DNA from 3 places in the Dongia soli genome. Region 1 is predicted to be linked to each of the others. Evidence: riboswitches for the same ligand, from Rfam matches in the RefSeq annotation. Region 1 holds a riboswitch; each other region holds the start of a gene.
The links. Region 1 has a riboswitch for cobalamin ahead of SMD27_RS17215 (energy-coupling factor ABC transporter permease). Riboswitches for the same ligand answer to the same signal wherever they lie in the genome.
Positions count from the first base shown of each region.

Region 2: linked by a shared signal. The riboswitch ahead of SMD27_RS07760 (ribonucleoside-diphosphate reductase subunit alpha) and the one ahead of SMD27_RS17215 (energy-coupling factor ABC transporter permease) in region 1 are both predicted to bind cobalamin.
Region 3: linked by a shared signal. The riboswitch ahead of SMD27_RS23365 (CbtB domain-containing protein) and the one ahead of SMD27_RS17215 (energy-coupling factor ABC transporter permease) in region 1 are both predicted to bind cobalamin.

Region 1 is NZ_JAXCLW010000005.1:92,777-100,779, reverse strand. Features, by position in the region: gene SMD27_RS17245 (malonate--CoA ligase) at 1-1,426, shown strand, start outside; gene SMD27_RS17240 (metallophosphoesterase family protein) at 1,649-2,128, shown strand; gene SMD27_RS17235 (DUF938 domain-containing protein) at 2,138-2,746, opposite strand; gene SMD27_RS17230 (hypothetical protein) at 2,771-3,025, opposite strand; gene SMD27_RS17225 (DUF6796 family protein) at 3,677-4,444, shown strand; gene SMD27_RS17220 (GNAT family N-acetyltransferase) at 4,416-5,357, opposite strand; cobalamin riboswitch at 5,580-5,794, shown strand; gene SMD27_RS17215 (energy-coupling factor ABC transporter permease) at 5,858-6,529, shown strand; gene SMD27_RS17210 (energy-coupling factor ABC transporter substrate-binding protein) at 6,529-6,870, shown strand; gene cbiQ (cobalt ECF transporter T component CbiQ) at 6,857-7,600, shown strand; gene SMD27_RS17200 (energy-coupling factor ABC transporter ATP-binding protein) at 7,600-8,003, shown strand, end outside.
Region 2 is NZ_JAXCLW010000002.1:248,501-256,503, forward strand. Features, by position in the region: gene SMD27_RS07745 (bifunctional 5,10-methylenetetrahydrofolate dehydrogenase/5,10-methenyltetrahydrofolate cyclohydrolase) at 1-414, shown strand, start outside; gene SMD27_RS07750 (putative bifunctional diguanylate cyclase/phosphodiesterase) at 787-2,844, shown strand; gene SMD27_RS07755 (ribonucleotide-diphosphate reductase subunit beta) at 2,861-3,973, opposite strand; gene SMD27_RS07760 (ribonucleoside-diphosphate reductase subunit alpha) at 3,964-5,961, opposite strand; cobalamin riboswitch at 6,070-6,294, opposite strand; gene metF (methylenetetrahydrofolate reductase [NAD(P)H]) at 6,340-7,206, opposite strand; gene SMD27_RS07770 (ArsR/SmtB family transcription factor) at 7,203-8,003, opposite strand, start outside.
Region 3 is NZ_JAXCLW010000014.1:19,934-27,936, reverse strand. Features, by position in the region: gene SMD27_RS23385 (ABC transporter permease) at 1-612, shown strand, start outside; gene SMD27_RS23380 (hypothetical protein) at 672-1,472, shown strand; gene SMD27_RS23375 (GNAT family N-acetyltransferase) at 1,642-2,727, shown strand; gene SMD27_RS23370 (GNAT family N-acetyltransferase) at 2,951-4,093, shown strand; cobalamin riboswitch at 4,126-4,344, shown strand; gene SMD27_RS23365 (CbtB domain-containing protein) at 4,480-4,686, shown strand; gene SMD27_RS23360 (CbtA family protein) at 4,723-5,469, shown strand; gene SMD27_RS23355 (hypothetical protein) at 6,121-6,423, opposite strand; gene SMD27_RS23350 (DUF3828 domain-containing protein) at 6,559-7,077, opposite strand; gene SMD27_RS23345 (hypothetical protein) at 7,254-7,418, shown strand; gene SMD27_RS23340 (D-2-hydroxyacid dehydrogenase) at 7,422-8,003, shown strand, end outside.

The DNA of each region.
Region 1 (8,003 bases):
CGACCTGATCGCGGAAAGCGCCCAACTGGCCCATGTGCTGCGCCACAAGGGTGTGCAGCCCGGCGACCGCGTGGCGGTCCAGGTGGAGAAGAGCGTCGAAGCGATCCTGCTCTATCTGGCGACCATCCGCCTCGGCGCCATCTTCCTGCCGCTCAACACCGCCTATACCGCCGCCGAACTGGACTATTTCATCGGCGATGCCGAACCGGTCATGGTGGTCTGCGATCCGCGCCGGGCCGGCGAGATCGGCGCGCTGACGGCGAAACACGGAACCAAGCAGTTGGAGACCATGGCGGCGGATGGCAGCGGCAGCCTGACCACGTCAATGCGCCAGGTGACAGCCAAGGAATTTATCGATGCCGCCAACGGACCGGACGATATCGCCGCCATCCTCTATACCTCCGGCACGACCGGCCGTTCCAAGGGCGCGATGCTGTCGCATGACAATCTGTTCTCCAATGCGGCGACCTTGAAGGATTACTGGCGCTTCAGCGGTGATGACGTGCTGCTGCACGCCTTGCCGATCTTCCATACCCATGGCCTCTTCGTCGCCACCAATGTCATCCTCGCCGCCGGGGCTTCGATGATCTTCCTGCCGCGTTTCGATGCCGATGAGATCATGCGGCTGATGCCGCGCGCGACCACCTTGATGGGTGTCCCGACCTTCTATGTGCGGCTATTGCAGCATCCCGGCCTCAACCGCCAGGCGACACGGCATATGCGCCTCTTCATCTCCGGCTCGGCGCCGCTCCTGAGCGAGACGCATCACCAGTTCCAGGCCCGCACCGGCCATGCCATCCTGGAGCGCTACGGCATGACCGAAACCAATATGAACACCTCCAACCCTTATGATGGCGAGCGCATCGCCGGCACGGTCGGCTTCCCCTTGCCCGGCATCGAGATCCGCGTCACCGAGCCGGAGACCGGCAGATTGATCGGCCGGGACGAGATCGGCATGCTGGAGATCAAGGGGCCGAATGTCTTCAAGGGCTATTGGCGCAATCCGGAAAAAACCAAGGCCGAATTCCGCGCCGACGGCTTCTTCATCACCGGCGATCTCGGCAAGATCGATGCACGCGGCTATGTGCATATCATCGGCCGCGGCAAGGACCTGATCATCAGCGGCGGCTACAACGTCTATCCCAAGGAAGTCGAGACCGAAATCGACCTCTTGCCGGGCGTGGTTGAAAGTGCTGTCATCGGTGTGCCCCACGCCGATTTCGGTGAAGCGGTCGTGGCGGTGGTCGTGCTTGAGAAAGGCGCGCAGATGAGCGCCGCCACCGTCTCCTCGGCGCTTGCCACGCGGCTTGCCAAATACAAGCAGCCGAAACACATCGCCTTCCTCGAAGACCTGCCGCGCAACACCATGGGCAAGGTGCAGAAGAACATCCTGCGTGACAGCTACAAGGATCTGTTTCGCAATTAGCTTGCCGTTCGTCCGTTGCAACTATGGACCCTCAAGTCCGAGGGTGACAAGCCAGAGTGGCATTAAGTCCTGTGATGATCGGCAACATCGCCAAAAGTTTTCGCACGGCAGTCACAGCAAGCAAGGTTGTCACCCTCGGACTTGATCCGAGGGTCCACGGCAGAGGCCGGACGCGATCCCGCGGCGCTGGACTCACCACAAAACCGCCTGCAAGATGAAGGCATGACGTCATCGCGCATCACCAGGATCGGCCTGATCTCCGATACGCACGGCTTGTTGCGGCCCGAGGCACGCGCCGCACTGGAAGACAGCGACCGCATCATTCATGCGGGAGACATCGGCGATGCCACAATTCTCAGTGATCTCGCGCGGATTGCACCGGTGACGGCGATCCGCGGCAATAACGATATGGCGCCCTGGGCCAGCTCCCTGCACGATACCGAGACGCTGACGATCGGCGGCATTACCATCTTCGTCATTCACAATGTCGCCGATCTCAAACAGATGCCGCCGCCGGCCGGCTGCCGCGTCATCATCTCCGGCCATTCCCACAAGCCGCTCTGTCGTGAAGAGAACGGTGTGCTCTTCATCAATCCGGGCAGTGCCGGGCCACGACGCTTCAAGCTGCCGATCGCCGTCGGCAAATTGCGCATCGACGGCGGCCAGGTTGCCGCGGAACTGATCGAGCTCTCGATCGCCTAGCGCGCCGCGTCAACCGTCATGGCGAAACACCAAACTGAGATTATTGGCCGGCATCTCGGTCACGGTCGGTGCGGAAAAGCCCGCCGCCGCCGCCAGGGCGGCCACCGCTTCCAGGTCGCGCACCCCCCAGCGCGGATCGCGCGCCTTGAGGTTCGCATCGAAATCCTCATTGCTGGCCGCCGTATGCCGGCCCCCGCGCTTATAGGGGCCATAAAGATAAAGCGGCGCACCCGCCGGCAGGCACGCGGCGGCGTTGCGCATCAGGCCTTCCGTGGCCTCCCAGGGGGAAATGTGAATCATATTGATGCACAGGACCGCGCCCAGGTCTTCGACCGGCCAGGACGCGGCCGCGGCATCGAGCGTGAGTGCCGGGCGGATATTGGCGAGACCCGCCGACTGGCGCCAGGCATCGATGCTCTGCACCGCCTCGGTGATCGGATCGGAAGGCTGGAAGTCGAGATGCGGCAGCGCCTCGGCGAAATGCACGATATGCTCACCCGACCCGCTGGCGATTTCCAGGACAAGGCCGCGCGGCGGCAGGATCTGGCGCAGCACCGCCAGGATCGGATCGCGGTTGCGGGCAGTGGCGGGATAGTGGAGGCGCTGGTCGTTCATCATGCTGGTGGGGAAATCGGCGAGCGCTCAGTCGGCCAGCATGGCCAGGGCGCCCTGGCGCTCGGCATGTTTCAACTTGAGGAACAGCGCGCGGGCCCGCTTGATATCCGCCGGGGCGCCCGTTTCCGCCGCTTTCGCCAGCGCAACGGTGCAAGCATGCCTGGGACCGCAGATAAAGCCCACGGCTTTGGCTAATCGCCCCATCAGGGCCGGATCTAAGGTGACATCTTCCATGTGCCGAGCATAACGGATGATCGCGCCGAGGCAAGCGGGCCCTTTCAAGCTGTATACCGGACCAGCCGCATCTTGACTCCATTCCTGAATTGCGAGTAATTCTCATTGTCATATCGCCTACCGCCTGCCTCGCCCTCATCATCTGCATATGGGGCTGTCAAGGCGGCTTCGACCATGCAGACGCCGGCCCGTGCGGCTCGGCACTGCCTTCAATAGTCGGCTCGGTGAGAAGACAACGGCGAGGCCGGCATGGTCGGTCCGTGTTGGATCGACGATCTCATCCTGGTCAGTAACGCTCTTGTCGCAGGTCAACATCCTGGCGCCAGCATCCTGATCGGCGGTTGGGCGATGGCTGTGATTGATATCACCGCGATTTCGGCGCCCTTGCCCTCGTCATTGTCGCCCGCGCCATGCGCCGGCGCATCATGCGCGGCTCACCGAACAGTGTGTGGACCACGGCGAGGGTTCGCAGCTAATGACAATTTGGCGACGCTACAGGCAGCGGGTGACAAAGCTGTCTCCTGCATGCACACTGCGTCAGCTTTATCGATTGTCGATGCCGCGCGGGGACGGGCAGTAACGTGCACGGCATGACAGTCGACGTCAGCAAGCCTGTGGCTTTGCTGCGTAGTATCTGTCGCCCTCGGACCTGGTCTATGGGACCGTGCAACGACAGAATCGATCACCACAGCGAGACACATGATGCCCGTCACCGATATGCAACGACATTTCCTCCGGTTTACCGGTATTGCCGGCATTATCGGCGCTATCTGCTGGATCATCGGCGATATGCTGATTGTCGGCAGCCATGCCACGCCCGACGAATATCCGCTGCTGCTCCAACGTTATGCCGGGGCGATCGATTTCGGCGGCTTGTCAAGTATGCTGCCGGCTTCCGAACCGCGTTTGGCGGCCGGCGCGCTGATCGCCAATTTCGCCATTCCCTTTTACCTTGCCGCCTCCTGTCACCTTTATGTGGTGGCGCGGCCGGCGGGCCGGGTGCTGGCCACGCTGGTCTTCCTGCTGATGCTCTGCGGCAATGCCTATTCGCCGCTGGCGCATGGCGCCTTCTATTTCGTCGGCATGGTCTATAAGGCGATGCTGAATGTGCCACAAGAAGCCTATCCGGCCTTCCTGGAGCTGGGGCAGCAATTCAACAGGGTCCTGCTGATCGCCTATCTGGCAGCAGACATCCTGCTGTTCTGCGGCATGGCGCTGCTCGCCGTCATAACGGCGCGCGGCTATAGCCTCTATCCGCGCTGGTTCGCCGCCATCATCAACCCGGTCACCTTGCTGCTCGTCGCCCATGTCCTGCCCCACCTCGCGCCTCATCCGGTGTGCAGCTGGCTCAACGGCGCCGGCATCAACATCGCCTTCCTGCTCGCTTATGGATTGTCGACATTTTATCTGTGGAAAGAACGCGGCGTGCAAAGAGCCTTCACGATTCCGCCGTCGGTGGCAGCATGAAGGGCGTGCCCTCGATCGCGAAGGGGCCGCGCACCATCAGGATGACATTGTCGTCGGTCTTATAGGGTGCTGCCGTCAGATTGCCGACGAGGCGGTCGGGCGGAAAGAGAATCTTGATCTCCGTCATCTCGCTGAGTTCAAGTGCCGCGGCAATCGACGCCATCGGCGGAATGCGCGGGGCGACGATATCGAGCAGCCTTGTCGTCCGATCGCGCTGTTCCCAGACGATCAATGCCTGTTCCGCCGGCAGGAAGCTGAGATGCCAGTCGCGCCGGGCCAGCAGATTGGCGAGAAAGATCGCATGATCATCGCAGAGGCCGAAATGATCCGAGACCGGTCGGCGCCGGTTGAAGAGACCGAGGATCGTCGCACGGTCCTCTTCCCGGCCGATATCCAGCCGTTCGATCCGCAGATCCCCCGCATCACCGGCCGCGACATGGAGCTGGCCGCGGAAATAATGCTCGGTCAGCGGCCGGAAGCCGAAGGGCATATAGAGATCCGGACTGACGGTATAAAGCATCTGGCATTCATAATGGCGATCGGCCTCCGCCAGCATGCGCCGCATCAGGTCGCCGAACAGGCCGCGCCGTCGATAGGCGGGCCGGGTGGCGACCGACTGGATCTGCCCCACCTCCACCCGGCGCCCACCGATCATCATCGGCATCGGCCGCAGCGAGACATTGGCCGCCATGGCCTCGCCGTCGAGATAGGAGAAGGCCCGGTAATCCGGCGGCCAGATATTCAAGGCGCTGAAGGGACCGAGATCGATGCCGAAAATCTCCTGCAGCAGCTCGACCCAGGCCACCCGCTTGGCCGGGTCGGTCAGATCGTCGCAGCGATAGGTGAGGCCCGGATAAGGATGCATGCGCGACAATAACTCAACCACAGCCGGCAGGAAACGCCTCCATGCCACCAACTCTGCCGGCGATGGTCATCGCAGAGCACTAAAAACAAACAAGGTCGTCATCCTCGGGCTTGACCTCAGGATCCATGGGCGAGGCCAAGCGCGGTTGTTACCATGAACCGCAGATCAAGTCCGAGGTGACAACCGGGGCTGATCGGCGCCCTGAGAGACCGGTAAAAAACGGCGAAGGATTTCGCCCTGCCGAGCTTGACACCGCAAGGGTGCCTGAGCATGATCCGCCCCGCTGATGGTTCCCCGACGGCTGAAGTCCAGGGGATTAATAGGGAACACGGTGCGGACGACCCAAAAGGGGCCAAGACCGTGGCTGCCCCCGCAACTGTAAGCGGATAGCCGAGCATCCAAGCGTACCACTGGCGCGAGCCGGGAAGGTCGATGCAAGGCGATAACCCGCGAGCCAGGAGACCTGCCATCGGACGCATCGGCGCCGGCCTTCCACCCCGGAGGCATATGCCTCGATGCGCGATAGAGGGACATGCATCGGAGGGATCATGCATATTATGGAAGGCTATCTGCCGGCCAGTCACTGCATCGGCTGGGCTGCCGCATCCGCACCATTTGTCATTCTCGGCCTGCGCCGCATCGCCCGTGTGGTGCGCGAACATCCGCAGGTGAAGATGCTGCTCGCCGCCTCCGGCGCCTATGTCTTCGTCCTGTCGGCGCTGAAACTGCCATCGGTGACCGGCAGCTGCTCGCATCCGACCGGCACCGGCCTTGCCGCCTCGCTGTTCGGCCCGACCGTCACCACCGTGCTTTCGGCGATCGTGCTGCTGTTCCAGGCGCTGCTGCTGGCTCATGGCGGCCTGACCACGCTCGGCGCCAATATCTTCTCCATGGGCATCGTCGGCCCCTTCGTCGCTTACGGCCTCTATCGCGGCATCCAGGCGATCGGCCTCGGCACCACCATCGCGATCTTCACCGCCGCCACTTTGGGTGATCTTGCCACTTATGTGACGACCTCCTTCCAGCTCGCCATCGCCTTCCCTGATCCGGCAAGCGGCATCATCGGCGCTGCCGCGAAATTCCTCGGCATCTTCGCCGTGACCCAGGTGCCGCTGGCGATCAGCGAAGGCCTGCTGACTGTGGTGGTGTGGAACCTGCTGTCGAAATACAGCAATGGCGAATTGGCGGTCCTCAGCAATATTTCCCGGAAGGCCGCGTGATGATGAAGCGCAATCTCTGGCTGCTCGCCGCCGTCATCGCGCTGGCCGTTGTACCGCTGCTGATCCACGGCAAGGATGCGGAATTCGCCGGTTCCGACAACCAGGCGGAACAAGCGATCACTGCGCTCGATCCCAGTTACAAGCCTTGGGCGGCGCCGCTTTGGGAACCACCGAGCAGCGAGATCGAAAGCCTGCTCTTCGCCTTGCAGGCGGCGATCGGCGCCGGCTTGCTCGGCTATTATTTCGGCCGCCGCCGGGGCTTGGCCGAAGCAGGGGGCTTGGCCGAAGAAGGAAGTCCGGCCAAAGCTGCCAGCAATCCGCAGGATCATGCGGCTCATTGATCGCAACGCCCAGACCAATCGCTGGCGCCGCCTTCCCGCTTTGGAAAAGGCAGCGCTGGCAATCGGCATGATGACCGCCGCCTTGTGCAGTCCGGGCTGGATGGCGCAGGGCGTCGTTCTTGTGAGCTGCGCCGCGCTCTTGCTTTGGGGCGCCCGTATCTCGTGCCGCGACATCCTGCGCAGCGCCAGCGTGCCGGCCGGGTTCATCGCCCTCAGCAGCCTGGCGCAGGTCGTGACCCTGCAGCTCAATAGCGCCTGGCCGGTTCTTGGTCTTTCCGAAGCGGCCCTGCTGCCGGCCGGCTTCATCGCCTTGCGCAGCCTCGCTTGTGTCGCCGCCCTGCTCTTTCTTGCTTTGACCACGCCGCTGACCGACATCCTGCGCTTGCTGCGCCGGGCCGGCATCGGTCCCGAAGCCAGCGATATCGCCCTCATGATGTTCCGCTTCATCTGGCTGACGCTGGATTGCGTCGAAAGCTCCTCGCGATCCCAGGCCAACCGCCTTGGCTATGATGGCTATCGCCGCAGCCTGCGCTCGCTCGGCCTGCTGCTCGCCGCCTTGTTGCCGCGCGTGCTCAACCGGGCTCAGCGCGTGGAAGCCGGTCTGGCGGCGCGCGGCTATGATGGCGAATTGCGCTTCATCGATCTTGAGGAAAAATTATCGCTGGTGCGCCTTGCTGGGACAGCCGCCCTTATCACCACCATCGCCATGATCGGTCGGGTCGGTTACTGATGCTGGAAATCGTTGCGGCCGATTACAGCTATCCCGGCGGGATCGCCGCGGTCTCCGGCATCGGCCTCGCGCTGCAGCCGGGCGAAAAAGTCGCGATCCTGGGCCCGAACGGCGCCGGCAAGACCACGCTCCTCACCTTGCTCAACGGCACGATCCGGCCGGATCGCGGCAGCGTGCGGCTGGATGGACAAGAGATCCGCTACGACAAAGCGGGATTGCGCCATCTGCGCCGGCAGGTCGGCCTGGTGCTGCAGGATCCCGACGACCAGCTTTTCGCCGCCAGCGTCTTCGAGGATGTTTCCTTCGGGCCGCTCAATCTCGGCCTCGCGCCGAACGCGGCGCGCGGCCAGGTCGATGCTGCTTTGGCGGCGATGCGTATCGAGGATCTGCGCGACCGGCCGAC
Region 2 (8,003 bases), on a different contig from region 1:
GGCCATTCCGAAATCGTCGGCAAGCCAATCGCCTTCCTGCTCATGTCGGAAGGCGCGACCGTCACGGTCTGCCATCACATGACGCGCAATCTGTCGGTTCATAGTCGCCGCGCCGATGCCTTATTCGTGGCGGTGGGCAAGGCCGGTTTGATTTCCGGCGATATGGTGAAACCGGGTGCGGCCGTCATCGACATTGGCATCAATCAGGTGACGTTGGCGGACGGCACCACAAAGGTTGTTGGCGACGTTGATTACGAGTCGGTTCTGCCCGTCTGCGGCTGGATTACACCGGTGCCTGGCGGTGTGGGGCCCGTCACCGTGTCGGTGCTGCTGCGCAATGCGGTGATCGGTGCACAGCGCCAGCGCAAACATTATGAGCGTTTGTTCGGAAGCAATCCGACCGCGGCGCAGTGAAAGGCACACCATTGGACGGCAGAGGTTGGATAAGAGATCCGTCGTCTGCCGTTTCAACTGCGGTTATACGGCCGTGTCGGAGTTGACTTCTACCGGAGTCGTCAGGACCCGATCTATTCCTATTCTATAATTTCGTAATCGGATCATACCGATAGTTTGCTCTGTGACTAAGGTCATGGCGGCTGCATATTATCTTATGCTAGGGTTCTTGGCACGCAACTATTGCGATTTGAGCGTAAGGCTCTGTTAATCTTTACTGCCTAGTTTTACGCCTGGATTGTTCTCGGCGGGTTTCTCAGCGTGACGGTCGGCTTGCCCTGTTCGATAGGCGAATCGACCGGCAATCTAAGCTGCCTGCGGAAGGCTTGCTGAATGGCACAAGAGCGTATTCTTATCGCCGATGATACAGGTGACCTTGCAGGCCTCGCCGACGAGCTTCGGAATGCGGGGAAAGGCGTTCTTTCTGTCGGCGATGCGGAAGAGGCCGTCTCGCGATTGGATGATGCGGTCCCGACAATCGATCTTCTTTTGCTGAATGGCTCTCGCAGTATCGACGCGATCGCATTGCTGCGGCGCCTGCGATCGACTGAACGTCACACCGATCTCGCAATCATCGTCGCTCTCCCGGCGAATGCCGATGAGCGCATGGCGGATGCATTCATGTCCGGCGCCAATGACTGCATCTCTTTCCCGCTCAGCCTCAAGGTTGCGATCGCGCGGTTGCAGCAGGTTATGCGTCATCATGGCGCCATCATAGACGGCCAGGAACAACGCGAACGCTTCGACCTGGTTGTCGTCGGCTCCGGCGATGGAATTTGGGATTGGCGGCTTGATCGAGACAACCTCTACTTTTCGCCGCGCCTATTGGAACTGTTGGGGCGCTCGGAAGAGCAACGGCCGAACAGCATAGATCAATGGATTGATCTGGTTCACCCTGAAGACAGGGAGATGGTCAAGCACGACTTGCGCAACCATCTGGAAGGTATTTCCCTCAGCTTCCGCGTCGAATGCCGGATGCAGCACCGTAACCACGCCTATCGCTGGTTCCTGATCCGCGGCGCTTCCCAGCATGACGAATTCGGCAAAGTGATAAGGGTTGCCGGCTCTTTCACGGATATCAGCGAACGAAAGCTCACGGACCCGATGACCGGGCTGCCCAACCGCCTGGTGCTCTATGACCGCATCAGTCAGGCGATTTTGCGCAGCCGCCGGAGAGGCGAAAAATTCGGTATCATCATGCTGCAAAGCGACCGCTACGAAGTCATGCGGGCGGCCTATGGACAGGAATTCTGCGATCAGGCCCAGAAGTATATTGCACAGCGCATATCGCAATCTCTGCGCACGACGGATACGCTAACGGCCATCAGTGAGAACACGATGTGCGTTCTGGTGGATGCCATGCGTGACGATTCCGATCTGTTACGCGTCGCCCGCCGCTTGCGCGCTGCGGCCGAAGAGCCGATGACCTTGAACCAGGAAACCCTGATGATGACGCTCAGCCTTGGCATGGCTGAGGGCCGGCCCGAGCATCAGAATGCCGAAGAACTGCTGAAAGAGGCGATGGCGGCCTTGAATACTGCCCGCTTGCAGGGCAGCGGCCAGGAAGCGATCTTCGATCCTGATTCGCAGCAGCGATCAAAAGAGCGGTTACGGCTTGAAGCGGATCTGCATTTGGCGCTGCGCCGCGACGAATTGCGCGTGCATTATCAACCGATCATTAATTTTGCCGATGGCCGGTTGGCCGGATTCGAAGCCCTGTTACGCTGGGTGCATCCGACACGCGGTGTGATTTCACCGGCCGATTTCATTCCAATGGCGGAACAGACTGGGCTGATCGTGCCCGTCGGGGCCTGGGTCTTGCAGAACGCCGCCCGGCAGATACGCGAATGGATCGATGAGGGTGCACCGGAAAATCTCTTCGTCAGCGTCAATGTTTCCAGCCGGCAGCTCGAAGGCGGCGATCTTGCCGGCATCGTGCAGCAGGTCCTCGCGGAATATCGTCTGTCGCCGGTCAGTCTGCGCCTGGAACTGACGGAGAGCGCCATCATGCAAGATGTCAGCGCGGCGCGGGAGCTTTTGGGCAAGCTGCGGGATATTGGCTGCGGCCTGCTCTTGGATGATTTCGGGACGGGCTATTCCTCGCTCAGCCTATTGCAGGGGCTGCCCATCGACGTGCTCAAAATCGACCAAAGCTTCATTAGATCGATGCGCGGCGATCGGGGCGGCATACGCATGGTCGAAGCGATCGTACACTTGGCGCGGCTCTTTGATCTCAAGGTCGTAGCCGAGGGTATCGAGGATGAACGGGATGAACGTCTGGCGCGTGCCTGCGGCTGCGACTTCGGCCAAGGTTGGTTGTTCGGCAAACCACGGCTGGCAGCAGATTGCTCGGATCTGCTGCACCCCCCGTTAGCCGCAGTCGGCGGATAATGCCGGGCGCTTCACATCACGTCGAAGGCAGGCTCCCACTATCCTGCCGGTCCGTCGCATAAAATTTTTCAAAATGCGCCCAGACGCCGTCATCGCCATCCCAGCTGCCGCGGCTGGCGCCCTTGGAATATTCCGTGGCGCGCTGCTCGAAGAAATTGGCATGTTCGACGCCGTTGAGGATTTCGACCAGCCAGGGCAGGGGATGCGGTTTTAGCTGCTGATAGCCGCTTTCGCTTTTGGCGAAATAGCCGAAGACAGGCGTCAGCTTCAATTGGCTCAAGCGCCAGTCGGCGATATAGCGAACATAGGCGGAGATATCTTCCGGCGTCATGCCCTCGATCTTGCCCAGGCCGAAAGCCAATTCGACGAAGCGCTCTTCCAATGTGACCATGGTCCGGGCGACATCGATGATATCGTCGCGCACTGCGGGGGTGACCGCTCCCGTCTCGCGGTTCCATTCATGGAATAGGCGGATGACGCCTTCGCAATGCAGGCTCTCGTCACGCACGGACCAGGACACGATCTGGCCCATGCCGTTCATCTTGTTATGGCGCGGGAAGTTGAGCAGCATAGCGAAACTGGCAAACAGCGCCATGCCTTCAGTAAAGGCGCCGAACATCGCCAAGGTGCGGGCGACATCTGCCACCGTGCCGACGCCGAAGGTGTGCATGTAATCCGCTTTGGCACGCATCTGCTCATAATCGCGGAAGGCAGCAAATTCGGCTTGCGGCATGCCGAGCGTTTTCAGCAGCAAGGCATAAGCATCGATATGCACCGTCTCCATATTGGAGAAGGCGGCCATCATCATCTGCACTTCCAGTGGCTGGAAGATCGGGATGTAGCGCTTCAGGTAATTGTCGCTGACCTCGACATCGGATTGCGTGAAGAAGCGAAAAATCTGGGTCAGCAGGCTGCGTTCCGTGTCTGTTACGCGATCCGATGCCCAGTCCTTGATATCGCCGCCGAGGGGAACTTCCTCCCCCATCCAATGAATCTGCTGCTGACGCTTCCAGAAGTCATACGCCCACGGATAGCGTTCGACATCATAGGTGCCGGTTGCATTGAGAAGGCCGATCGTTCCCTTGCCGATCAGGCTGCGCGGATCGGTCTTGCCATCGATTACTGACATGCCAGGCACTCCTCGTAATCGGCCCGCTCCGGTGTGGTCAAAGCGATGCCTTCGTTCTTTTTCTCCAATTGGCCAGCGAAAGCGGCGCGCTGCAGCGATTTGGAGCGGCAGTAATAGAGGCTCTTTACGCCGCGCTTCCAGGCCGTCCAATGCAGCATATGGAGATCCCATTTATCGATATTGGCCGGCAGATAGATGTTAAGCGACTGGCTCTGGCAAATATAAGGCGCGCGGTCGGCGGCGAGATCGATGATCCATCGCTGATCGATCTCGAAGGCCGTACGGAAGACGGCCTTTTCATCTTCCGACAGGCATTCCAGATGCTGGACCGAGCCTTCATGCTCGATGATGGACTGCCAGATTTCCGGCACGTCGAGATCCTTCTCTGCCAGCAATTTGGCGAGATGCGGATTACGCACGACGAAGGCGCCGCTCAAGGTCTTATGGGTATAGATATTGGCCGGGATCGGCTCGACGCAGGCGCTGGTGCCACCGCAGATGATGCTGATCGATGCGGTCGGTGCGATGGCCAGTTTATGGCTGAAGCGGGCGGACATGCCGCGTTCGAGCGCATCGGGGCAGGGGCCGCGTTCTTCTGCAAGCGAGACGGAGGCGGCATCGGCGGCCCGCCGGATCTTGTTGAAGATGCGGAAGTTCATCGACTTTGCGAGCGCGCTTTCGAAGGGGATGCCATTGGCCTGCAGATATGAGTGGAAACCCATGACGCCGAGTCCGACCGAGCGTTCGCGCATCGCCGAATAGCGGGCGCGGGACATAGTGTCCGGTGCGACATCGATGAAATGGGTCAGCACATTGTCGAGGAAGCGCAAGACATCCTCGATGAAGCCCGGCTTTTCGCTCCATTGATCCCAGGTCTCGATATTGAGCGAGGCGAGACAGCAGACGGCAGTGCGTTCCTCGTCGCGGTGATCCTTGCCGGTCGGCAGTGTGATCTCGCTGCAAAGATTGGAGGTCGAGACCTTGAGGCCCAATTCACGCTGATGCTTGGGCAGCGCGCGATTGACCGCATCAATGAAGAGGAGATAGGGCTCGCCGGTCTGGAGGCGAGTTTCCAGAATGCGCTGCCACAATTGGCGCGCATCGACATGGCGCATGGTTTCGCCGGTTTTTGGGCTGATCAGGGCAAAGGACTTTCCGTCGCGAACTGCTTCCATGAAAGCGTCGGTCACATTGATGCCGTGATGCAGATTGAGGCCCTTGCGGTTGAAATCACCGCTGGCTTTGCGGATCTCCAGGAATTCCTCGATCTCCGGATGGTGGATATCAAGGTAGACGGCGGCAGAGCCACGCCGCAGCGATCCCTGGCTGATGGCCAGGGTCAACCCGTCCATCACGTGAATGAAGGGAATGATACCCGAGGTCTCGCCACTGCCTTTGACGGCTTCGCCAATTGAACGGACTTGGCCCCAATAAGTGCCGATGCCGCCACCACTGGAGGCGAGTGCTACGTTCTCATTCCAGGTCCGGACGATGCCGTCCAGCGAATCCGGAACAGCATTGAGGAAGCAGGAGATCGGCAGGCCGCGCGTCGTACCGCCATTGGATAGAATGGGTGTTGCCGGCATGAACCACAGCTGCGAGACGGCATCATAGATGCGCTGGGCATGGGGAATGTCATCGGCAAAAGCGCAGGCGACACGCGCGAACATGTCCTGATAGCTTTCACCCGGCATCAGATAGCGATCGCGCAAGGTCGCCTTGCCAAAAGGCGTCAGCAAGTCGTCGCGTGACCGGTCAAGCTGAAGGTCTGACGGCTTGGGGGGCTGGGCCAGCGGAAAGGGAACCGGGGCGTGGCGCTGGCTGGGGCGCGGCGCCAGGGGCAGATCATTGAAAAGGGACGGCGGCATTTGCTGGGGCGTCTTCGCAGCGGCCGGTCTTGACGATGCCTGGCTGGCGCGCGGCTGACGCACCGGTTCCGGGACGAGATGACCGTCGAGATCGAAGTCAAAGGCGAGCAAGGACGACATCGGTAGCCTCTTCTTGTTCTGCAATCGGGAGGCTGACCGGAGAGTCGCATGCGAAAGGCGTACCGAAAGGCAACACCTGCAAGCGGCCACAGGACACCCCGCCCCGGGGACGAAACATCGTTCACGGCAGGTCTCCTGGCTCGCGGGTTCTGGCCTTCGTCCCGCCTTCCCAATGCCATTGGCCGATAGCCCAAGGCATCAGTGGCTGATTTGGACGACAGCTCGCCGCTTACAGTTGCGGGGGCAGCGCCGGATTCGTCATCGCCGACTTACCGGTCTTCCCTCTTAGCTCTAGATGTAGATTTCCAGAGAACCGTGTTCTCAAGATGTAGCAGAGAGACTGGATGGATTTCAATCGAATTGTTGGCCATCAAGTGTTCAGGCCGCCCGCTCCAAGGCCGGCTGGATACCCAAAGCATGGCAAATCGCCAGGGTCAAAGTCGGGCGGTTCAAAGTATAGAAATGAAAGTTTTGCACGCCTTCTGCGATCAACCTTTCGCACATAGAGACGGCAAGGCTGGCCGCGACCTGCCCCCGTGCATCCGACTCGTTTTCCAGCCCGTCGAAGCGGTCGATGAGCCATTTGGGTATGCTGGCGCCGCATCGCCGGGCGAAACCGGCGGCCTTGTTGAAATCGAGGATCGGCAGGATACCCGGAACCAGGGGATGGTGGATGCCGATGGCGGCAGCGGCATCCCGAAAGCGGAGAAAGACCTCCGGCTCGAAAAAGAATTGCGAGATTGCCCTTATGGCGCCGGCATTCAACTTCTGCTTCAGATTGAAGAGGTCGGCCAGCCGGTCGTGCGACTCCGGATGGATTTCAGGATAGCAACCGACCGAAATTTCGAAATCGGCTAGGTCGCGCAGCGCTGCGACCAATTCGGCGGCATACTTGTATCCCGCCGGATGAGGGTGAAAGGGCGTGCCGGCTTCGGCCATGTCGCCGCGCAAGGCAACGATGTGTCGGATACCCTCGGCCCACCAATGACGTGCGATGTCGAGAGTCTCGTTACGCGACAGGGCAACACAGGTAAGATGCGCCGCCGGGGTCAAAGAAGTCTGTCGCTGGACATGTGCCAACGCGATGTCGCTGCCCCGCCTTGCGCTGCCGCCGGCGCCGTAGGTTACGGAACAGAAACGGGGTTGCAGCTTCTTCAGGCGGGTGAGCGTCTGGTCGAACTGATTCCATCCGGCGGCGTCACGCGGTGGAAATATCTCGATGGAAAAGGTGACCGCTTTGTTCATGCACTCCTCCCTTTCGGTGCAGCGGTTTTGGTGGTTTTCGCGTTCCGCTTCCTGGGCGATGCTGGAGCGCTTGCGATCGCATCATTTGCCGGGCGCCGGGCGGACCATAGCACGACGGTCAGTTCGCCACCGGTCAGATGACGAGGGCGGCTTGGTACCAGCCCTGCCTTGCGATACCAGTCCGCAATCTGGCTATCGCCGAAGCCAAGCCAGCGATGCGCCTGTTCTTCTCGCAACGCCACGAGCTCGTGGGTGGCGAAATCGACGACGACCAGTTGGCCGCCGGGCCGCAAGACCCGCGCGGCCTCGCCCAGCACCGCATCCGGCCGGTCAGCAAAATGCAGCACCATATTCAAGGTAACGGCGTCGAAGCTCTCTTTATCGAAGGGGAGGGTCATCATATCGGCCTGCCGGACCTGACAGTGCCGATGGCCGGCACGAAAGAGATTGTGCCTAGCCACCTGGAGCATCTCGCGCGAGCGGTCGATGCCGATCGCGGCCGGCACTTGAGCGGCCAGCAGCAGCAGCACATGGCCGGCGCCGGTGCCGATATCGAGCAGGCTAGCGATCGGCCTTCCCGAGAGCGCGGCCATCAGCTCCTTGTCGACGCGTTCCTGATCGGTATGGAGAGCCCTGATATGCTCCCAGTCGCCGGCATGTTGGCGAAAGTAATCAGCAACGCGCGTTGCCCAGCCTTCGGAGATCGATTCCAGACGCTCTAGGTCCATTGAATGGCGGCGATCTTCGGGCGGCAACAAATCGACGATCAGCCGGGCGATCTCACTGCCAGCCCCCCC
Region 3 (8,003 bases), on a different contig from region 1:
GAATATATCGTCCCCGGATTGATCGCGATGATCCAGCTTTTCAACGGCATGCAGAGCTCGCTCTCGATGGTCTATGACCGGGAGATGGGCAGTATGCGGGTGCTGCTGACCAGTCCCATCCCGCGCTGGTTCCTCCTGGTGTCGAAATTATCCGCAGGCGCGCTACTCTCGTTGCCGCAGATCTATGTCTTTCTGCTGATCGCCTATTTCTACGGCATCGAGCCACCGCCTTTCGGCTATATCACTGTCATTCCGGCATTACTGCTCTCCGGACTGATGCTGGGTGCGCTGGGCCTGCTGCTCTCCTCGATGATCAAGCAGTTGGAGAATTTCGCCGGCGTCATGAATTTCGTGATCTTTCCAATGTTCTTCGCCTCATCGGCGTTGTATCCGCTGTGGAAAGTGGGCGAGGGGAGCCCCTTGCTGGAGGATATCTGCCGGCTCAACCCCTTCACCCATGCGGTCGAGATGATCCGCTTCATGCTTTATGGCCGCATCGAGCCGCTCTCGATCCTGGTGGTGATCGGCTGCCTCGCCGTTTTCCTGGCAGCGGCCATCATCGCCTATGACCCGGCGAAGGGCATGCTTGCACGGGTGCGGGCCGGCGGGTGAGCAGTCGAAAGACGAGAAAGCGGCCGCAGAGCTGCGTAAACTTTAGCGTGGAGGAAGGCATGACGGATCAACCGACCATGCAGGTGACATTCACTCGAAAGATAGCGGTCGCCTTTACCGCCGTCGGCCTGCTGATGAGCGGGGTCGGCGTCGCCGCACGGGCGCAAGACGATGCATCCTCACCCGGCGCATCTTCACCCGGTGGAGCCTCACCGAGCGCCACCTCACCCGGCGCGACCAATGCCGGGACTGTCGAGGGAAGCGGTGAGACGGAAAGTGCGGGTAGCGCCAATACCGCCAGCAATGCCGGCGATGACTGGCCCTGCGCACAGCGGCTGCAGCCGGAATTGTCGGTCGGCGCCATGTGGAGCGGTCCCGATCCGACCGAGGCGGCGGATACCTGGCGCAAGGATTCCGCCGTCGAGGCGGTGGTTGCGCAGGTCGCACCGCGCCGCATGCCGCAGCAGGAGGCGGTCGATGCCCTCCACCGCTTCGCCGCCGGCTATGACAAGGACCGGGCCGCGGTCATGACCAAGGTATTTGCCGGCCTGTTCGAGACCCTGAATGACGAACGGGGCGCCATCATTCGCGGTATCCGGCATTTCAACCAGCGCCAGCAGAAACTGGCCGACCGTATCCAGGCGGGGATGAAGATCTTGGACGGGCTCGACCCGGCCTCGACCGATCTCAAGATCGCCGAACAGCGCCAGGCAGTGCAGGAGCAGGTGAGCTGGGATTCCCGCATCTTCGATGACCGCGAGAAGCTGCTGCCGTTGGTGTGCGACCAACCCGTGGTGCTGGAACGGCGCCTCTTTGCCTTGTCCAAGGCCGTTGAGACGGAAATCAAGGGTCAGAAGTAAGGATAGGGACCGAAGCTCCGTATCGATGATTCAATTCCCCCTCTAGGTACATTCGCTTAGACGCGATGTCGGCGGATTCGAGTTAAATGGATTTGCGCGCTATGCGGGTAATACGACCCCCTATGGCCGCGCCAAGGCGGCATAAGCGGCCATCATGGGGGGCAGGGAATTGGCTGACCTGGAGCTGGCGAGGAATCCCGAGCGCTTTCGCGCGCTGAAACCGGATTGGGATGATTTGTGGCAGCGCAGCGAAAATGCCGGCGCCTTCCAAAGCTTCGATAGTTGCTTGAAGATCTGGGAGACGATTGCGGCACCGGCAGGGCGAAAGCTCTGCTGCGTGCTCGGCTGGGATGAGGGCCGCTTGATTGCTGTCTGGCCGCTCGTCATCTATCGCCGACATCTGTGGATTTATCTCCGTCCACTTGAAATCAATGATGCCGAATGCTCAAGCGCGTTGATCGATGATGCGGTCGATCAAACGCAATGGATCGCCGCCGCGTGGGAGATATTGCGCCGCCAATCCGGTGCGGATATCGCCATATTGCCTCATTTCAAGCAGGCCTCCGCACTCGCCGGAATTTTGCAGCGCCACCACTTCGAAGAGGAAGCGGGGGTTGCGGTTCACGTCCCCTTGCGCGCTGAAAGCGCCTGGGAGAGCTATTACGCCTCACTCAGCAAAAGCCATCGGCGCGATCATGCGAAGTCGGCGCGGCGTTTGTCCGAACTTGGCCAGATCGACGTAAAGGTGGTTGAGCCCGGCGATCGTCGCGGCCCGCTCTTGATCGATTGGCTGTTGGCGCAAAAGCGGGCTTGGGCGGAGCGCGTCAATAAAAAGGGCGCCTGGCTGTACGCACAGGGTTTCCGTGATTTCCTGGTGGCCTATCACGCCGATGAGGAGGCCTCGCCGGCATGTCAACTCATGGAGTTGACATTGAACGGCGAACCGCTCGCCGTGCAGCTTTATTTTTGCGGCAAGGTCATTCTGCACGCCGTGATCGCCGGTTTCGATATGCGTTACCAGAAGCAGTCGCCCGGCGTTCTGCTGAACCAACATTTGCTGCGCTGGGCGATGCAGCGCCGGCTCGACTGTTATCTCGGCCTTGGTGCCGAGCAGAACAAAAAGTTCTGGAGCCGCAATGAAGTCGTTGAGATCAAAAGCTACCGCATTTCAGTCAGCTGGTGGGGGCGTGCGGCCACCTGGCTTCGATCGATGAAGCAACGGAACGGCGGCGAAAAATTGCCAAGCGAGTCTTGAGACGGCGGCGGCCGTTTCGGACCCGTATGATCGTTAACACAAGGCGCAGGACTGGAATCTCCGCGGCATGATTTCAATTCCCATCCAGGTCATCTGCGCGGTGCGACATCTTCCGATGTCACCTCGTCTTCCGATACAACCGCATCAGCAAGATTGCGACGCGGTTATGCAACCTGTTATGCTGCGGCCAATCAGACAATGAGCGGCCTTGGGGGCGGGGGAATTGGCTGAACTGGAGCTGGTGAAGAGTCCTGAACGCTTTCGCGTGCTGAAACCGTATTGGGACGATTTGTGGCAGCGCTGTGAGAATGCCGGCGCGTTTCAAAGTTTCGATATCTGCCTGAAGATCTGGGAAGCGATTGCGGCGCCGGCCGGTCGAAAGCTGTGCTGCGTTCTCGGCTGGGATCAGGGGCGCCTGATCGCGGTCTGGCCGCTGGTCACGCAGCGCAAGCTGCTATGGACTTATCTGCGGCCCCTCGAAGCTTATGATGCCGAATGCGCGAGCGCCTTGCTCGATGACGCAATCGACCACGCTCAATGGATCGCGACGGCATGGGCGGCATTGCGACACCAATCCGGCGCCGATATCGCGATACTGCCCCATCTCGAATTGACGTCGCCGATGCAGGCGATCCTGTCAGGCCATCGATTCGAAGAGGAACCCGGTGTTGCCGTCCACGTTCCTTTGCGGGATGAAAGCGGGTGGGAAAGCTATTACGCCTCACTCGGTAAAAGCCATCGTCGTACCCACGCGAAATCAGTGCGGCGTTTGGCTGAGCTCGGCCATATCGAGGCGGAGGTGGTCGAACCTGGCGATCACCGCGGTCCCGCCCTGATCGATTGGCTGCTGGTGCAAAAGCGCATCTGGGCGGAGCGCAACAACAAAAAGGGGCCCTGGCTTTATGCGCGCAGTTTTCGCGACTTCCTGGTCAGCTATCATGCAGACCGCCAGGCCAAACCGGCCTGCCGGCTGATGCTGCTGACATTGAATGGCGAACCGCTTGTCGTGCAGGTGTACTTTTGCGGCCAGCGTACATTGCATGGAATGATCGGGGGATTCGACCCCCGTTACCAGAAACAATCCCCTGGCATCCTGGCGAACGAACATTTGTTGCGCTGGGCCATGGAGCGTCACCTCGACTGCTATCTCGGTCTCGGCGCGGAGCCCAATAAGACGTTCTGGAGCCGCAATCGGGTCACGGAGGTGCGGAGCTATCGCATATCCCTGTCATGGCGCGGCGATGCAGCCAACTGGCTGAGGGCGCTGAAACAGCGGAAGAGTAGCGCAAAATGGGTGAACCCCGTGCCCGAGCCGGAGTCGCAGGAAATAGGTGGAGCAATGGGACGCTCAGAGGCCAGACCCTGACGCCGCCGCGTTGACAGGCAGGCTCGATCGCCGATATCTTGCCGGAAGATGGTTCCCCGACGGCTGAAGTCCAGGGGATTAATAGGGAACACGGTGCGGACGACCCAAAAGGGGCCAAGACCGTGGCTGCCCCCGCAACTGTAAGCGGATAGCCTGCTGCCATCCATGACCACTGGTTCGGGTAACCGGGAAGGTCGGCAAGCAGGCGGTGACCCGCGAGCCAGGAGACCTGCCATCGGCGTTCGGTCGCTCTGCCATGAGCGGGAGCGGGACGGGGTGGTCCGAAACTGGTGATAGCCCTGTTTGTTCTCCGATCTGGCACGGGACGATCGACGCTTCTGTAACCCACGGCACTTTCGCGCGAAGGCCGAACCAGGAGCATCATCATGCAGATCAATTCTTCGACTCTGACTCATACCGTCCAAAACCAGACTGCGATCGGCAGCACCTCCAAGGCCGACGCGAAGCTTGGCATCTTCTGCGCTGCCTTCCTTGGCGTGGCGCTGATCTGGGGAGTGGGTTTCTCCCATATCAACGTTTTCCATAACGCCGCCCACGACACCCGGCATTCGAACGCTTTCCCCTGCCACTAAGACGGCCATCGGGGGCCGTTATCTCGGGGAACGTCCATGGATACATTTCGTCGTTTATTGATCACCGCCGTCCTGGCGGGAGTGATCGCGGGTGTCTTCGTCACCGTCGTGCATCAGATCGCGACCATTCCGGTCATCTTGAAAGCCGAAGTCTTCGAAAAGGCGGCGGAGACGGCACCGGCTGTTGGTAATTCCGCAACGGCCGATGGCTCTGCCATGTCCACCACCGAACATGATCACGCCACCGGCGAGGCGCATGAACATGATGAGGGCGGCTGGGAGCCGAGCGATGGGCTGCAGCGTAATGCCTTCACTGCCGCCGCCGATATCCTGACCGGCATCGGCTTTGCGCTGCTGCTGGCCGCCGCCTATGCGGCGCGGGGGACTGAGATGGATTGGCGCAAGGGTCTGTTCTGGGGTCTCGCCGGCTTCGCCGTCTTCACACTCGCGCCAAGTCTCGGCCTGCCGCCGGAAGTGCCGGGCACCGAAGCTGCCCCTCTGATGCAGCGTCAGGTCTGGTGGGTCGCGACGGTGGCGCTGACCGGTGGCGGCTTGGCGCTGATCTTCCTCACCCGCCAGATCCTCTGGTCGGTGCTGGGTGTCGCGATGATCGTGCTGCCGCATGCCTATGGTGCGCCGCAGCCGGTGGAACACCACAGCGCCGCGCCGGAAGCGCTAGCCCACAGCTTCATCGTCGCCGCGACGATGACCAGCCTGCTCTTCTGGGTGGCGCTGGGGATCCTGACGGGCTTCTTCTTCAAGCGTCAGTTCAAGGCCGCCTGACAGGCGCGCTGTTTCCAAAAGAAAGCCGCCATTCGGGATCCGGGTGGCGGCTTTATATCTGCGCTCGTCAAGGCTAAAGGCGTTCGTACGCCATGCGCTCGCTGAGAATGTTCTGCAAGATCAAGGATTTATCCCGATATGCGGAAGCCATATCTGGCCTCAGGCATTGGATGAGCCCGCAGATTGCGGGATCGACAGACCGGAAGCGGCCGAGCGTGCTTAAATCTGATTGGTTGGTGATAAACCTCAAAAGGTACATTTAACTCTATGATATTGTTGTATCTTCGTGCTTAAAATTGTCGTTCCGAGCGAGCGGATGAAGCCGCTCGGCAGTTAAAGCAACGCGATAACTGATACAATTATCGGCCGGCAGGGGCGGTGCTGCCGGCTTGCCGCAAAGCAAAGGCCTTTGCCGGCTGTCGGGTATGTCGTCCAGCAAAGCGGACAGGCTCCGAAGAAATGGCATCATCGCGGCACCACTGGCTCACGACGGGCCTGAGGTGGCAGCGATTGCGCGGAATCGGCGGACTCTGGCGGGCGGCGGAGATTTGGCAGATAGGCGTCGCACCAGGCCCGCTGCTTCGGGCCAAGGCCGCCGCTCCGCTCTCCATCGGGTGCCTTTCTGTGTTCCTGCATCTTCGCTCCTCTAGCCTAATCGTTGCGGTCAAGTTCGCGTTCATAGATCCGCTGGTCGCGGTTCCAATCGGCAATCAGATTTTCATTGGCCGTGTCCTCGGCCAGGCAGCGCAGGGATTGGAAGCTCCCGGCCGGGCCGATGCCACCGACGCGGTCGATATCATCGACGATGCAGGCAAGCTCGCCGTCTTCATCGGTGACATAGACATCCGCCTCATCGATCCGCCAGCGCCGGCCGTCGCGATAAAACCCCACATGGATGCGGATGCCGTGGAGGCAGACGGTCAGATGCGACATGGCGGCTCGTCGTCGTTGCATTGCTTATTTTGCAACTATATCGCGACAGTTGTTTTTAAGTCAACAAATTTGAATGGTCTGCGATCGCCGGGATTTTCAATCGCACGGGCAGAATGGATGGCTTGTTCGGTGGGAGAAGGGAAGAGGGACGGGGCCTCAGTTGCCGGCGCGCAGCTGGCGGAGGCTTCCTTTCGGCCAGTGAATGTCGTTGATCTTCCATGTCTGGCCGATCTTAACGAGATCCAGCCTGATCGTTACCGGCTGGTCCTGGTTCCTGAAACTCACCTTGGCGGTGGTCTTCTTGGTGGCGGCGTCATCGACATCGATGGTCAGATCGCTGAGCTGCCAATCCTGCGCATCGACGAAGGGATCACCATCCAGTTCCGGCACATCGCCTTTCGCCTGGGCAGCGCGGCTGTCCTCCGCCAGTTTGCGGGCAAGTTCCGGCGTGAAGTAATAGTTAAGGTCGTCGTCGGTGCTCAGGGCGACTCCTTCGGGATCAATGCCCTGATAATGGGCATAAATCGATTCCAGGAAAGCGCGGGCACTTTGCCCGGCAGTGAAGCCCGGCGTCGCCAACAGGATGCTTGCAAGCAGCAGGGCGGGCAACAGCAGCGCGGTGCGGGAAAACGGTGCAAAAGAGTATTTAGGAAAGAAACCGAAGCCAGGGCGCATCCTCTTCTCTCCGTCTCCGCCTGTGACACCGGTCTTAACGTAGCAACCAGCCGGAGCGGTATCAACCGGGCGGGCTGTGACTGCTGTCACCCAATTCCACCGACGCCTGCGGGTAATCGACTTTCGTCTTAAGGATGTTTATTCGAAAGCGGGGTTTTGCAAGCAGGGGGTGAAAAATGACGCAAGACAAATTGCTGACACAGGTGAAGTCGGTTCTCGTGATCCACGATCGGCCGGAATCGTTCAGTGCCGCGCTCCAGGCACGCTTCCCCGATATCGCTTTCACCTATGTCACGTCGCTGGATGATCTGCCAGCGCAATTCGCCGCGGCAAATCCCTGAGCGGTGTTTTCGATCTCCCAGCCGCATTTTCCCGGCCAGCCCCAGCGGATCGCGGCGGCGCATCCGACGGTGCGATGGCTGCATGTTGGCGGTTCCGGCTATGAGCAATTCCTGCCTTGGCCGCGCCAGGATCTCGTCGTCAGCAACAGCGCCGGCGTGCTGGCGCGTTACCTGGGTGAGACGGTGATTGGCGGCATGCTTGCCCTTAACGGCAAATTCCTCACCTATTTCCATCAGCAGCGCCGGCATGAATGGCGGCAGCATGCCTTCCGCTCGTTGTCGGAACAGACCCTTCTGATCGTCGGCCTTGGCGCGATCGGCAGCCATGTCGCGCATTTCGCCAAGACGCTCGGCATGCGGGTACTGGCGATCCGCCGCCAGCAGCAGCCCCACCCTCATGTCGATGAGATGCATCCGCCAGAAAATCTGCCGGAACTGCTCGCCCGTGCCGATGTCGTCAGCCTGCATGTGCGGCTCAATGACGAGACGCGGCATCTGATGAACCGGCAGATGTTGGCGGCCTGCAAGCCGGGCGCCTTGCTGATCAATACCGCGCGTGGCGAGGTGGTGGATGAAGCGGCGCTG